DNA from 2 places in the Streptomyces sp. NPDC005435 genome. Region 2 is predicted to be linked to the other one. Evidence: predicted binding sites of a transcription regulator. Region 2 holds the regulator's gene; the other holds the start of a gene.
What was found. Region 2 encodes HspR, which represses chaperone genes until heat shock. Its sites were predicted from a motif close to TTGAGNNNNNNNNNCTCAA; they were not measured.

Region 1: lon (endopeptidase La) is a predicted target of HspR. The motif match lies at 1,155-1,173, and genes of this name have one in related genera.

What each region holds. Positions count from the first base shown of each region.
Region 1 covers NZ_JBEXEQ010000002.1:249,405-256,573, forward strand. Annotated here, with positions in the region: gene AB0898_RS04180 (response regulator transcription factor) at 1-174, opposite strand, end outside; gene AB0898_RS04185 (spermidine synthase) at 283-960, opposite strand; gene lon (endopeptidase La) at 1,196-3,631, shown strand; gene AB0898_RS04195 (hypothetical protein) at 3,893-5,935, shown strand; gene AB0898_RS04200 (lysozyme) at 6,068-6,904, opposite strand; gene AB0898_RS04205 (hypothetical protein) at 6,903-7,139, shown strand; gene AB0898_RS04210 (MarR family transcriptional regulator) at 7,141-7,169, shown strand, end outside.
Region 2 covers NZ_JBEXEQ010000001.1:253,377-260,545, forward strand. Annotated here, with positions in the region: gene AB0898_RS01210 (LuxR C-terminal-related transcriptional regulator) at 1-724, opposite strand, end outside; gene AB0898_RS01215 (substrate-binding domain-containing protein) at 936-2,042, opposite strand; gene AB0898_RS01220 (heat shock protein transcriptional repressor HspR) at 2,459-2,917, opposite strand; gene dnaJ (molecular chaperone DnaJ) at 2,924-4,108, opposite strand; gene grpE (nucleotide exchange factor GrpE) at 4,145-4,795, opposite strand; gene dnaK (molecular chaperone DnaK) at 4,792-6,636, opposite strand.

The sequences.
Region 1 (7,169 bases), on a different contig from region 2:
GGTGTCGACGGCTGCCGGGCCGTCGCCGGCGGTCTGCACGAGGAATCCCTCCGCGCGCAGCCGGGCCGCGATGGCGTCGACGATCGTGGGGTCGTCCTCGACGACCAGCACCCGGCGCTGGGCGCCCTGGGTCGTGGTCGCCGCACCGGTCTGGGAGGTCTGTGTCTGCTCCATCGCCCGCCCCTGCTGCTTTCCGGAATCCGTGGGGTGATCCCATGACTGCGTTCGACGCCTGATGATCGGTGTCAGGGCAGCACATTACGGGGACACGCCGGGCCGTCGCTATCCAGGGCGGACGGCGAGATGCACCACGTCGGGAACGCCACGGGCAACGGGCACCTCTTCGGTACGCACCTGCCGGAACCCGGCATTCCGCAAGGTTCCTTCAAATTCCGGAGAGGGCTGGGCCGACCACACCGCCAGTACCCCGCCCGGCCTCAACACCCTTGCGCAGGCGGCGAGTCCGGCCTTCGTGTACAGCCCGTCGTTGTCCTCGGTGACGGTCCATCCAGGGCCGTTGTCGATGTCGAGGCACAGTGCGTCGAACGTGTCCGATGTCTCATTGACGTAAGAGACGAGATCGTCCTCGACCACGGCGGTGCGCGGGTCCGCGAGCGCGTCCGCCGACAGGTCCCCGAGCGGTCCGGACCGGTGCCAGCCGATCACGGCGGGCTCGCGCTCCACCACGACGATCCGGCCCCAGTACGGATCGGCCGCCGCGTGGGCGAGCGAGAAGCCGACCCCCAGGCCGCCGATCAGCACGTCCGGCGCCGGGCGGCCGTCGAGCGCGGTCCGCGCGGCGTCCACGAGCAGCCGCTCCGAGCGCCCGTCCGAGGTGTCCATCAGGAAGCATCCGTTGGCGATGATCTGGAGCAGGCCGCCGTGCCGGCGCAGGACCACCTCGCCGTACGGCCCGTCGCGCCGGTCCAGGACAACGGGGCTGTCGTGCGTCGTGGTCATGCGGGTCATCCTGCTGGACCCGGCGGGACCGGGCCACGCGTTTTGCGGAACCCGCCCCGGCCCGCCCTCGCCCGCCCCCGGCCCGCCCTCGCCCGTCCCCCTCCCGACCCGCTTCCGGCTGCGGCGACGCATCCGCTCCCGCCTGTTCGCTCAGAGTGAACAAGCGGTGGGGAACATTCAAGGGCTCACGAGCATTGAGTCAGTGTTGCTCAAGTTGACTGTCAAAGGGGAGATCATGGCTGATGAGTCCACGGCGTTCACGCTCGTCCTGCCCGTGCTGCCGCTCGACGGTGAAGTCGTGCTGCCGGGGATGGTCGTACCGCTGGACCTGAGTGACGCCGAGGTGCGGGCGGCCGTTGAAGCCGCGCAGGCCGCGCAGGCCGCCGCCCGCTCGGAGTCGGGCAAGCCCAAGGTGCTGCTGGTGCCGCGCATCGACGGCACGTATGCCAGGACCGGCGTCCTCGGCACCGTCGAACAGGTCGGCCGGCTGGCCGACGGCGACCCCGGTGCGCTGATCCGGGGCCGCGACCGCGTGCGCATCGGCGCCGGTACGACCGGTCCGGGTGCCGCGCTGTGGGTCGAGGGTGTCCGGGTCGAGGAGACCCTGCCCGACCCGCTGCCCGGTCAGGTGACCGAGCTGGTGAAGGAGTACAAGGCGCTGGCCAGCACCTGGCTGAAGAAGCGCGGTGCCTGGCAGGTCGTGGACCGGGTCCAGGCCATCGACGGCGTCTCCGCGCTCGCCGACAACTCCGGTTACTCACCCTTCCTCACCGCCGAACAGAAGATCCAGCTCCTGGAGACCACCGACCCGGTGGCCCGGCTGAAGCTCGCCACCCAGCAGCTCCGCGACCACCTCGCCGAGCAGGAGGTGGCCGAGACCATCGCCAAGGACGTCCAGGAGGGCGTCGACAAGCAGCAGCGCGAGTTCCTGCTCCGGCGCCAGCTGGAGGCGGTCCGCAAGGAGCTGCGCCAGCTGAACGGCGACGGCGACGACACGGCCGAGGAGTCCGACGACTACCGCGCCCGTGTGGAGGCCGCCGACCTGCCGGAGAAGGTCCGCGAGGCCGCCCTCAAGGAGGTCGACAAGCTGGAGCGCGCCTCCGACCAGTCGCCCGAGGGCTCCTGGATCCGCACCTGGCTGGACACCGTCCTGGAGATGCCGTGGAACGAGCGGACCGAGGACGCGTACGACATCCAGGGCGCCAAGGAGATCCTGGACGCCGAGCACGCCGGTCTGGAGGACGTGAAGGAGCGCATCACCGAGTACCTCGCGGTGCGCAAGCGGCGCGGTGAGCGCGGTCTCGGTGTGATCGGCGGGCGGCGCGGCGGTGCCGTGCTCGCGCTGGTCGGGCCGCCCGGCGTCGGCAAGACCAGCCTGGGCGAGTCCGTCGCGCACGCGATGGGGCGGAAGTTCGTCCGGGTCGCGCTCGGCGGTGTCCGGGACGAGGCGGAGATCCGGGGCCACCGGCGCACCTACGTCGGCGCGCTGCCCGGCCGTGTCGTCCGTGCGATCAAGGAGGCCGGGTCGATGAACCCGGTCGTGCTCCTGGACGAGATCGACAAGGTGGGCTCGGACTTCCGGGGCGACCCGGCCGCCGCCCTCCTCGAAGTCCTCGACCCCGCGCAGAACCACACCTTCCGGGACCACTACCTGGAGGTCGAACTCGACCTGTCCGACGTGGTGTTCCTCGCCACCGCCAACGTCCTGGAGGCGATCCCGGAGGCGCTGGCCGACCGGATGGAGATCGTCCGGCTCGACGGCTACACCGAGGACGAGAAGGTCGTCATCGCCCGCGACCACCTGCTCCCGCGCCAGCTGGAGCGCGCCGGTCTGACCGGCGAGGAGGTCGTGATCGACGAGGGCGCGCTGCGCAGGCTCGCCGGGGAGTACACCCGCGAGGCGGGCGTGCGCACCCTGGAGCGGACCATCGCGCGGCTGCTGCGCAAGGTCGCGGCCCAGCACGAACTGGGCGAGCGGGAGCTGCCGTTCACGGTCCGCGACGAGGACCTGCGCGGCCTGGTCGGGCGTCCGCACCACGTGCCCGAGTCCGCCCAGGACCCGGCCGAGCGCCGTACCGCCGTACCCGGTGTCGCCACCGGACTCGCGGTCACCGGCGCGGGCGGCGACGTCCTCTATGTCGAGGCGTCCCTCGCGGACCCCGAGACGGGCGCGGCGGGGCTCACCCTCACCGGTCAGCTCGGGGACGTGATGAAGGAGTCGGCGCAGATCGCGCTGAGCTTCCTGCGCGGTCACGGCGCGGAGCTGGAGCTGCCGGTGGCCGACCTGAAGGACCGGGGCGTGCACATCCACTTCCCGGCGGGCGCGGTGCCGAAGGACGGGCCGAGCGCGGGCATCACCATGACGACCGCGCTCGCGTCGCTGCTCTCCGGCCGGCTGGTCCGCACGGATGTCGCGATGACCGGCGAGGTGTCGCTGACCGGGCGCGTCCTGCCGATCGGCGGTGTGAAGCAGAAGCTGCTCGCCGCCCACCGCGCCGGGGTGAGCACCGTGATCATCCCCAAGCGCAACGAGGCCGACCTGGACGACGTCCCGGCCGAGGTGCTGGACAAGCTCGACGTCCACGCGGTGACCGACGTGCGCCAGGTGCTGGAGCTGGCGCTCGCCCCGGCCGCGCAGGGCGTGGAGGCGGAGGTTCCGGTGGCGGCGTGACGGACGTCACTGGAAGAGGGAAAGGCCCGGGTCCCGCGAGGGAAACCGGGCCTTTCCCGTGCCCGAAGGCCGGAAATGTCCCTTACTGAACAGGGCGTGAACATTTCTTGAAGGCAAGGTGCACAACTCTTTGCCCCCTTCCTTGGTCGAACAGTTGAACAGGCAGCATTTAGCTCGCCGTGCGACCTTGTGAAGTCCTTTGGGGGAGAAGTCTTGTCCATGATCATTCGTCGGCTGTGCGGCGTTGTACGTGTGCGCGGGGTGACCGACTTGCTGCTCGTATTCCTGCTCGCCGCGACGTTCGTGGCACTTCCCGTCTTCGCCCTCATGCCCTCGGTCCGCTGGTTCGCGGTGGCCTCCGTCGTGAGCTACGCCGTGGACGAGGCGCTGCACAGCCGGGCCCCCGGCTTCATCCGCCGGCTGACCGCGCTGCAGCTCAACCGCACCATGCGGTTCGCACTCCGGACGACGATGCTGCTCGCCCTGGCCGGCCGTATCGGTGTGTCGCACCGGGTGCTGGCCGTCGCGGTGGCCGTCTTCGGCGCGCACTTCGCCCTGGTGATGCTGTACTCGGCGGTGCACCACGCCATCCGGCGCCGCCGCGTGCTGCCGCTGGTGGTGCGCAACCTCGACCTCTCCGCGCTGGACGTGCCGCGGCAGCCCCCGGCGATCCTCTTCCGGCGCTACCTGCGCAAGCTGCTCCACTTCGACATACCGGCGCACGCCGGTCTGCTCGTCGCGCTGGCGACCGGCACGCGGTACCCGGCGTACGCCGGCTTCGCGGTGACGGCGGCGCTGTCCGTGACGGCGATGCTGGCCCTGCTGGACCAGTACCGCCGGGTGCGGCGGATGCCCGGCAAGGAGGAGGTCTTCGCCGAGGTCAACCGCCAGCTGGCGGCCTACCGGCCCGAGGTCGCGCTGTACTTCAGCTTCGCCTCGGTCTCCCGGAACTTCATGTACCAGGTCAACATGTGGATCGAGACGCTGGAGCAGCTCGACCTGCGCCCGGTGATCGTGCTGCGCGAGCGGGCCTCGTTCCGCTATCTGAGCCGCACCCGTCTCCCGGTGATCTGCGTGCCCAGGGCCGACGACCTGGCCGAGCTGGAGCTGTCCGACGTCCGCGTGGTGCTGTACCCCGGCAACGCGGGCAAGAACGTGCACATGCTGCGCGTGGCCGAGGCCAAGCACGTCTTCATCGGCCACGGCGACAGCGACAAGCTCGCCAGCAGCAACCGCGTCAGCAAGGTGTACGACGAGATCTGGGTGGCCGGACGGGCCGGCCGCGACCGCTACCAGCGGGTGCGGCACGCCATCAGCGACTCCTCCATCGTCGAGGTGGGCCGCCCGCAGCTGGCGCCGATCCGGCTGCACGCCGACCACGTGCCGGGCCCGCTGCCGACCGTCCTGTACGCCCCCACCTGGGAGGGCTGGAGCGACGACGACTGCCACACCTCCCTGATCCCGATGGGCGTCGCGCTGATCGAGCGCCTCCTCGCGGAGAACGTCCGCGTCATCTACAAGCCGCATCCGCTCACCGGCAAGCGCTCGGCCGAGGCGGCCGAGGCGGACCGGACCATCCGCCAGCTGCTGCGCGACGACAACGAGCAGCGCGGGGCGGCGGAGGCGGAGGCCGCCGCGGCCGCCGTCGAGCCGAGGCTGAAGGAGATCAGCGAGCGCATCGGCGAACTGGCCGGAAGCCAGGCGGGCGACGACGCCGAGCAGATCCGTGAGGCGCGGCTGCCCGAACTCGACGGCTCCGCCGAGTGGCAGGAACTGCACGACGAGTGGCACCGCCTGTTCTGGGAGAGCAGCGGCCAGATCCGCCACCACGTCGTCGTGAAGCAGCTGCCGACGCTGTACGAGTGCTTCAACCAGGCGGACATGCTCATCAGCGACGTCTCCTCCGTGGTCGCCGACTTCGTCGCGAGCCTCAAGCCGTACGTCCTGACCAACGCGCACGACCTGCCCGACGAGGAGTTCCGCGCCGCGTACACCACCGCCGGCGGCGCCTACCTGCTCGACCGGGCGTGCACGCGGCTGCCGGAGATCCTGCGCTCGATCCGCGAGCCGCTGCACGACCCGATGGCCGCGCAGCGCCGCACCCTCAAGGAGTACGTGCTCGGCCCGGACCGGCCGAGCTCCATGGAGCGCTTCAACACCGCCGTCAACGCGCTCGCCGACCTGGCCGCGGCGGAGCGGGCGGAGGACCTGGCGGCGGCCTCCCAGAGCCTCGTCATCCCGCAGCAGCGGGTCCCCTCGGCGGCCGTCGAGCTCTCCCTGGAGCCGGAGGGGATGGCCGGCTGAGCGGTCTCCCTCCGTCCGCACGCACGGGACCCCCGGCGGCACACAGGTGCCGCCGGGGGTCCGGCGTTTTCGCGGGGCGCTCACCCGTTGCCGGGAGGCGGCGTGCTCACCCGTTGCCGAGGCGCGGGGTGCTCACCCGTTGGCCAGCGCGACCACCCGGTCCAGGGCGCCGTTGAACCGGTCGTGGTCGCCGACGGTCGGTCCCGACGAGGTGTACTGCCACATCGTCTGGTAGCCCCAGCCCGCCGGGAGGGTGCCCGGGTCGGCGGCGTAGCGGGCGATCCACAGCGGGTTGTTCGCGGCGAACGCGGCGGAGTTCCCGGTGCACTGGGTCCACCAGCTGGTCGCCGTGTAGATCACGGCGTCGCGGCCGGTGCGGGCCCGGTAGGTGTTCAGGAAGTCCGCGATCCAGGAGACCATCGCCGCCGGGGTCTTGCCGTAGCAGGCGTCGCCGTACGGGTTCCACTCGATGTCGAGGGTGCCGGGCAGGGTCTTCCCGTCACGCGACCAGCCGCCGCCGTGGTCCACGAAGTAGTTCGCCTGGGCGGCGCCGGTCGTGGTGTCCGGGGTGGCGAAGTGGTACGCGCCGCGGATCATGCCGACGTTGTACGAGCCGTTGTACTGCTGCGCGAAGGACGGGTTGGTGTAGTAGGTGCCCTCGGTGGCCTTCGTGTAGGCCCAGCGGACGCCGCTGTTCCAGAGGGTGGCCCAGTCGACGCCGCCCTGGTGGCCGGAGACGTCGACGCCCTCGGTCTGGACGGCGGCGGCGACGGTGGGGGGAGTGCCGGAGCGGCCGTCGTGGGCGGCGACGCCGATGCCGAGCCAGGCGGAGCCCCGGGCGGGCGCCGCGGCGGTGCGGGCGGCGGCGGGTACGGCGGTCAGGGCGGCGAGCGCGAGCGCCGTCAGCAGGGCCGGGACGAGCCGCGTGCGGGGACGCGGACGGGGGGAGCGGGGTCTGTGCACGGGCATGACGTACCTCCTGGGCGGTTCCGAGGAGAAGTGGGGGATCGTGGCCATGTCACGGGAACTGTCGGGCCTGTCTGGCATGTCGGGCCCGGTCATCGAAGCTACGCACGTAGATGAGCGGGTGGAAGAGGGCTTCGATGCCGCCGTTGGTCTACGCCTGCGAAATACTGACGGAGCTGCGGTGATGACCGGGTTCGGCAGAAAATTTCAGGACGCGAAACCGATTCAGGGGTGCTGACGTGCACGAGGACGGAAAGTGCGGCGCGCA
Region 2 (7,169 bases):
CGGTCACCAGATACGCCACGAGCGCCGGGTGCCGCAGCTCCAGCGCCATCGTGCGGTCGGTGTTGGCCGGAATGAAGGCCACCGTGCGGTCGAAGAGGATGAGCCGGTCGATCACCTCGTCCAGGCTGCGCGCCTCGACCGCGTCGCCCATCAGCTCCAGGTAGGTCATGAGCCCCTGCCCGTGCCGGGCGACGTGCGTGTAGAGGTCCCGCATCCTGACGCCCCGGCCGCGCAGCTCCAGCGCCCGGTGCAGCCCCTCGGTCAGCTCGGCCTCGCGCCGGATGCCGCCCGGCTGCACGGTGAGCACCTCCGTGGTGCACGCCTCGGTCGCCGCGTCCATCGCGGCCTGGATGCGGGAGAGTCCGTCCAGGACCCGTATCGCGGTGCCCTCGGCGGGCGCGGTGCCTGCGGCCGGTTCACCGGCGAGCCCGGCGTACCGGTCGAAGGCGGTGACCGCCGAGCCCACCCGGCGCCGGCTCTCGGTGACGTCGTCGTACAGCTCGCGCAGCAGCCGGGACATGACCTCCTGCGGGGAGGTGGGGACCAGCCAGTCCATGTCGTCGGGGTCGGGGTGCAGCAGGGCCAGGTCCAGCAGACAGGGGACCGGTCCGGCCTCCGCGCGCGGCACCCGGCCCCGGCGCAGGGCGAGGGAGTACACGCGGTCCGCCGGCGCGCACAGCCGGTCGGCGCCGTGGGGATGCTCCTCCGTCGCGTGCCCGGCCATCGACCATTCCACCCCCGGTTGCTGCCACTTCCGCAGCGCAACTATGCGCGGCCCCGTGCGGGTCCGCAACACGGCTCTCCGCGTGCCCCGGGCGGCGGAGTACGGGTATGACCCGGAATCGCCCGGGCCCTGGGACACCGGGCCCGCGAAGCCGGCGGGGGCGTCAACCGGCTTGCGCGGCACGGGAGTCGAGGAGCCCGGACGGCCAGCCTCAGTGGAGGCCGGCGGCGGCGCAGGCGGCCTTGTAGGCGGCGGTGCAGATCTCGTCGACCGAGTAGATGCCGTCGGCGACGACGGTGCCCTTGATCTTGCTCTTGGTCAGCGCGCTCACCTGCACGAGCTGCGCCGGGATGTCCTTGTTGGTGGGGCTGTCCACGTGGTCCTGGGTCAGGGCGTCGAACTGGATGTCCTTGCCCTGGACCTTGGAGACGGCCATCTGCGCGGCGGCCTCGGCCTCGTCCGGGTAGGACTTGTAGACGCTCATGTACTGCTCGCCGGTCAGCACGCGCTGCACGGCGTCGAGTTCGGCGTCCTGGCCGGTGATGGGGGGCATCTTGGTGACGCCGGCGGCCTTGAGCGCCTTGATGACACCGCCCGCCATGCCGTCGTTGGCGGCGTAGACGGCGGCGATGTTGGCCTTGCCGACCTTGTTGATGACCTCGGTCATGTGGGCCTGGGCGACCTCCGGGTTCCACTCCTTGGTGTCGGAGGTGTCCGCGATCGTCACCTTGCCGTTCAGCTCGGAGAGCGCGCCCTCCTTGAACTGCTTGGCGTTGGGGTCGGTGAGTGAGCCGTTCACCATGACGATCTTGTCGGAGAGGCTGGCGGTCGGGCCCAGCGCCTCAAGGAGCGTACGGCCCTGCACCTCGCCGACCTGCTCGTTGTCGAAGGAGATGTACGCGTCGATCGGGCCCTCGGCCAGGCGGTCGTAGGCGATGACCGGGATGCCCGCCGCCTTGGCCTTCTTCACCTGCGGGGCGATGGCGTGCGCGTCCACCGCGTCGAGCAGGATGATGTTGACCTTGTCGTCGATCATCCGCTGCATCTGGTCGGCCTGCTTGGCGGCGTTCGCGTCGGCGTTCTGGTACTCGACCTTGCCCTTCCGCTTGGTCAGTTCGGCCACCTTCTTCTGGATGATGGGGTAGTCGAACTTGTCGTAGCGGGTGTTCGCCTTCTCCGGCAGCAGCAGTCCGACGGTGACGTTGTCACCCATCGTCGGGCTGGCGCTCGCGCCGTCCCCCGCCGCGTTCAGCACGCCGCAGCCGGCGAGCGAGAGGGACATCGTGGATACGGCCACGGATATGGCGATACGACGCATGCGAGGGCTCACTTCAGGTGCGTTCAAGAGGAGGGGGCCACGGAGGTGATGCTTCCGCCCCGGGTGTCTGAAAAGACAACTTGGATGCGCTACCCGCCGTCAAGCAATACAACTTAACGAGATGGCAACATCACTCTGCGTCGATCACGTGAAGAGATCGCGAACCCGGATGCCACTCCCTGTAAACCCTGGTCACCGGCTCTTCACCGAATCGGGACCCACGGCCGCACACTCTCCATCAGTTCCGCACGCCTGAACGAACGAAATCGGCCAGATGCAGTGCTATGCCGCTTAACAGCCTCAACTTACCGCCCTCTGTGGTCAGTTGACGCACCGGGTACGCCGAAGGGGCCGGGGGGACGAATCCCACCCGGCCCCTTCGGGCACGGCTGCCGGCCGGCCTCGGTCGGCGGGCCTCAGTCGGTGGACTGCTGGCGCTTGGGCCGCCAGACCACCAACGCGCTGCTCTGCTGCACCTCCTGGTACGGCACCAGGTCGCGCCGGTAGGAGGCGTGGACGGCGGCCTCGCGCTGGCGCATCGCGGCCGCCGCGCCGTCCAGGGCCGACTCCAGCTCCGCGACGCGGGACTGGAGCGCGGCGACCTGGTTCTCCAGTTCGATGATGCGCTTGATGCCGGCCAGGTTGATGCCCTCGTCCTGCGACAACTGCTGCACCTGGCGGAGCAGTTCGATGTCACGGGCCGAGTAGCGCCGGCCGCGGCCCGCCGTGCGGTCCGGGGAGACCAGGCCGAGGCGGTCGTACTGGCGCAGGGTCTGCGGGTGGAGACCGGAGAGCTGCGCCGCCACCGAGATGACGTAGACCGGGGTGTCCTCGGTCAGTTCATAGGGGTTGCGGCGACGCCCGGGTGTGTCCATGGGGGCTCAGTCTCCCTTCGCGGCCTCGAACAGCTCCGCCCGCGGGTCCTCGTCCGCGGTCGCCTCGCGATACGCCTCCAGCGCGTCACGAGCCTTCCCCGAGAGATCCTTGGGGACACTCACCTCGACGGTGATCAGCAGATCGCCGTGGGTGCCGTCCTTGCGCGCCGCGCCCTTGCCCCGCGCCCGCATGGTGCGGCCGTTGGGCGTGCCCGGCGGCAGCTTCAGCGTGACGGCGGGACCGCCCAGCGTCGGCACCCGCACCTCGCCGCCGAGCGCCGCCTCCGCGAACGTCACCGGGACGGTGACCGTGAGGTTGTCGCCCTTGCGGCCGAAGACCTTGTGGTCGCCCACGTGCACGGTGACGTACAGGTCGCCGGCCGGACCGCCGCGCTCGCCGGGAGCGCCCTTGCCGCGCAGCCGGATGCGCTGCCCGTCGGTGACGCCGGCCGGGATGCGGACCTGCATGGTGCGCGAGGAACGGGCGCGCCCGCTGCCGTGGCACTCCAGGCAGGGGTGCTCCGCGATCAGGCCGCGGCCCTTGCAGTCGGGGCACGGGTCGGTGAGCGAGAAGCCGCCGCCGGAGCCCCGCGCGACCTGTCCGGTGCCGACGCAGGTCGGGCACACGCGCGGTGTGCCGTTCTTGTCGCCGGTGCCGGAGCACGCCTTGCAGGGCGCCTGCGAGGTCATCCGCAGCGGGACCGTCGCCCCCTCGATGGCCTCGGTGAAGCTGAGGGTCACCTCGGTGTCGACGTCCTGGCCCCGGCGCGGCTGCGTACGGGTCGTACCCGTCGAGCCGCCCCGGTTGAACAGGCCGCCGAAGACATCGCCGATGCCGCCGCCGAAGCCGCCCTGGCCCGCGCCGCCGCCCTGGGCGCCGCCCCCGAAGAGGTCGCCGAGGTCGAAGTTGAACTGGCCGCCGGCCCCACCCGGACCCGGGCGGAAGCCGCCGCCCCCGAACAGGGCGCGGGCCTCGTCGTACTCCTTGCGCTTCTTGGGGTCGCCGAGGACGTCGTTCGCCTCGGAGATCTCCTTGAAGCGCTCCTCGGCCTTGGCGTTGCCCTTGTTGGCGTCCGGGTGGAACTCGCGGGCGAGCTTCCGGTACGCCTTCTTGATCTCCGCCTCGGTGGCGTCCTTGGGGACGCCGAGGACCTTGTAGAAGTCCTTCTCGATGAAGTCCTTGGTGCTCATCCCCGACGTCCCTCCTTCCTGTCCTTCGTGATTACGTCAGCCCTCCTCCGGGCCACCGTTCTCCTTGTCGTCCGCCGCGCTCTCCTCGGCGTCCTCCGCCTTGACGGTCTGCGCGCCGGGCTGCGGTTCGGCCACGGCCACCCGCGCGGGGCGGATGGTGCGCTCGCCGATGCGATACCCGGGCTGGAGGATCGCCACGCAGGTCGTCTCGGTGACGTCCGGCGCGTAGGAGTGCATCAGGGCCTCGTGCACGGTCGGGTCGAAGGGCTCGCCCTCCTTGCCGAACTGCATCAGGCCCATCTTGGCCGCCACGGTCTCCAGCGACTCGGCCACCGACTTGAAGCCGCCGACCAGTTCGCCGTGTTCCCGCGCGCGGCCGATGTCGTCCAGCACGGGCAGGAGCTCGGTCAGGAGGCTCGCGACCGCGATCTCCTTGACCGCGACCCGGTCGCGCTCGACACGGCGGCGGTAGTTCTGGAACTCGGCCTGGAGGCGCTGGAGATCGGCCGTGCGCTCACCGAGCGCCGTGCGCGTCTGGTCCAGCTGGGCCACGAGGGCCGCGTCCGCACTAGCGTCCCCGGCCGGGGCCGCCCCCTCGGAGGAGGCGGCCTTCGGCTCGGCGTCGTCGGGGGTGGCGCCGGAGGGGACGTCGGGCTTCTCCTCGAAGCCCGGGGTCTCCTCCGTCACGCGGCACCGTCCTTGCGCTCGTCGTCGACGATCTCGGCGTCCACGACGTCGTCGTCGGCCTTGGCGTCACCGGCACCGGCGGAGGCACCGCCGGCGGCCTGGGCGCCCTGGGCGTCGGCGTACATGGCCTGGCCGAGCTTCTGCGAGACGGCGGCGACCTTCTCGGTGGCCGTACGGATCTCGGCGCTGTCCTCGCCCTTGAGCTTCTCCTTCAGCTCGGCGATGGCACCCTCGACCTCGGTCTTGATCTCGCCCGGGACCTTGTCCTCGTTGTCCTTGAGGAACTTCTCGGTCTGGTAGACGAGCTGCTCGCCCTGGTTGCGGGTCTCGGCGGCCTCGCGGCGGCGGTGGTCCTCCTCCGCGTACTGCTCGGCCTCCTGGCGCATGCGGTCGACCTCGTCGCGCGGCAGCGAGGAGCCGCCGGTGACGGTCATCTTCTGCTCCTTGCCCGTGCCCAGGTCCTTCGCGGTCACGTGCATGATGCCGTTGGCGTCGATGTCGAAGGCGACCTCGATCTGCGGGACGCCGCGGGGCGCCGGGGGCAGACCGGTCAGCTCGAACATGCCGAGCTTCTTGTTGTACGCCGCGATCTCGCGCTCGCCCTGGTAGACCTGGATCTGCACGGACGGCTGGTTGTCCTCGGCCGTCGTGAAGATCTCGGACCGCTTGGTCGGGATCGTGGTGTTGCGCTCGATGAGCTTGGTCATGATGCCGCCCTTGGTCTCGATACCGAGGGACAGCGGGGTGACGTCGAGGAGCAGGACGTCCTTGACCTCGCCCTTGAGGACACCGGCCTGGAGCGCGGCGCCGATGGCGACGACCTCGTCCGGGTTCACGCCCTTGTTGGCGTCCTTGCCGCCGGTCAGCTCCTTGACGAGCTCGGCGACGGCGGGCATACGGGTGGAGCCACCGACGAGGACGACGTGGTCGATCTCGTTGATGGAGACGCCGGCGTCCTTCATGACGTTGAAGAACGGGGTCTTGCAGCGCTCCAGGAGGTCCGCGGTCAGCTGCTGGAACTGGGCGCGGGTGAGCTTCTCGTCCAGGTGCAGCGGGCCCTCGGCGGACGCCGTGATGTAGGGCAGGTTGATCGAGGTCTCGGAGGACGAGGACAGCTCGATCTTGGCCTTCTCGGCGGCCTCGCGGAGGCGCTGGAGGGCCATCTTGTCCTTGGCGAGGTCCACGCCGTGACCGGACTTGAACTGCTGGACCAGGTAGTCGACGACGCGCTGGTCCCAGTCGTCACCACCGAGGTGGTTGTCACCGTTGGTGGCCTTCACCTCGACGACGCCGTCGCCGATCTCCAGGAGGGACACGTCGAAGGTGCCGCCACCGAGGTCGAAGACGAGGATGGTCTGGTCGTCCTTGTCGAGGCCGTACGCCAGGGCGGCGGCGGTCGGCTCGTTGACGATGCGCAGGACGTTCAGACCCGCGATCTCGCCGGCCTCCTTCGTCGCCTGACGCTCGGAGTCGTTGAAGTACGCGGGGACGGTGATGACCGCGTCGGTGACCTTCTCGCCCAGGTAGGCCTCGGCGTCCCGCTTCAGCTTCTGCAGGATGAAGGCGGAGATCTGCTGGGGGTTGAAGTCCTTCCCGTCCAGCTGGATCTTCCAGTCGGTGCCCATGTGGCGCTTCACCGAGCGGATGGTCCGGTCCACGTTCGTGACCGCCTGGCGCTTGGCGACCTCGCCGACGAGCACCTCACCGTTCTTCGCGAAGGCGACGACGGACGGCGTGGTCCGGGCACCCTCGGCGTTGGTGATGACGGTGGGCTCGCCGCCCTCCAGAACGCTGACGACGGAGTTAGTCGTGCCCAGGTCGATGCCGACCGCACGTGCCATGGTTGATTCCTCCAGCTGACTTGAGTGGAACGGACTCAAGCATGTCACTCCGACTCCCCCGAGTCAACAGACATGAGCGACCCAGACTCAACTCTTATCCCGCCCCTACACGCAACACCCTCCGGGCCAGGGCAAGTCGGGCCGATCTTCCCAGCTGAGGGGGCACTGCGGGGGCCTGTTGGCGAGCGTGTTCCCCGGGGGATGCGGACACGGGGGCGAACACGGGCTGCGGGCCGGCGGGAGCGACGCCGGGGTACGGGGGCTCGGCGGGGGCCGCGTTGGGCGGGGCGCGGGGGCTGGCGCCTTATGCGGGACCGCTGCGACTCCGCGAGGTCGAGGGCAGCTCCTCCACAGCGCCGGGCCTCGTGACTCAGGGACTGCGGCGATGCCGTCGGACTCCTGCCGAGGGCGTACCCCTATGCAGGGTGGGGTGCCTCCGATCGGGCCGAGTTCGGGTCGGGCTATGGCTGAAGGGGTGGGGCGTGAGCCGGCGAAGGGTCGCGGGGCGAACCCGGAGCCGGAACGCACCCCGG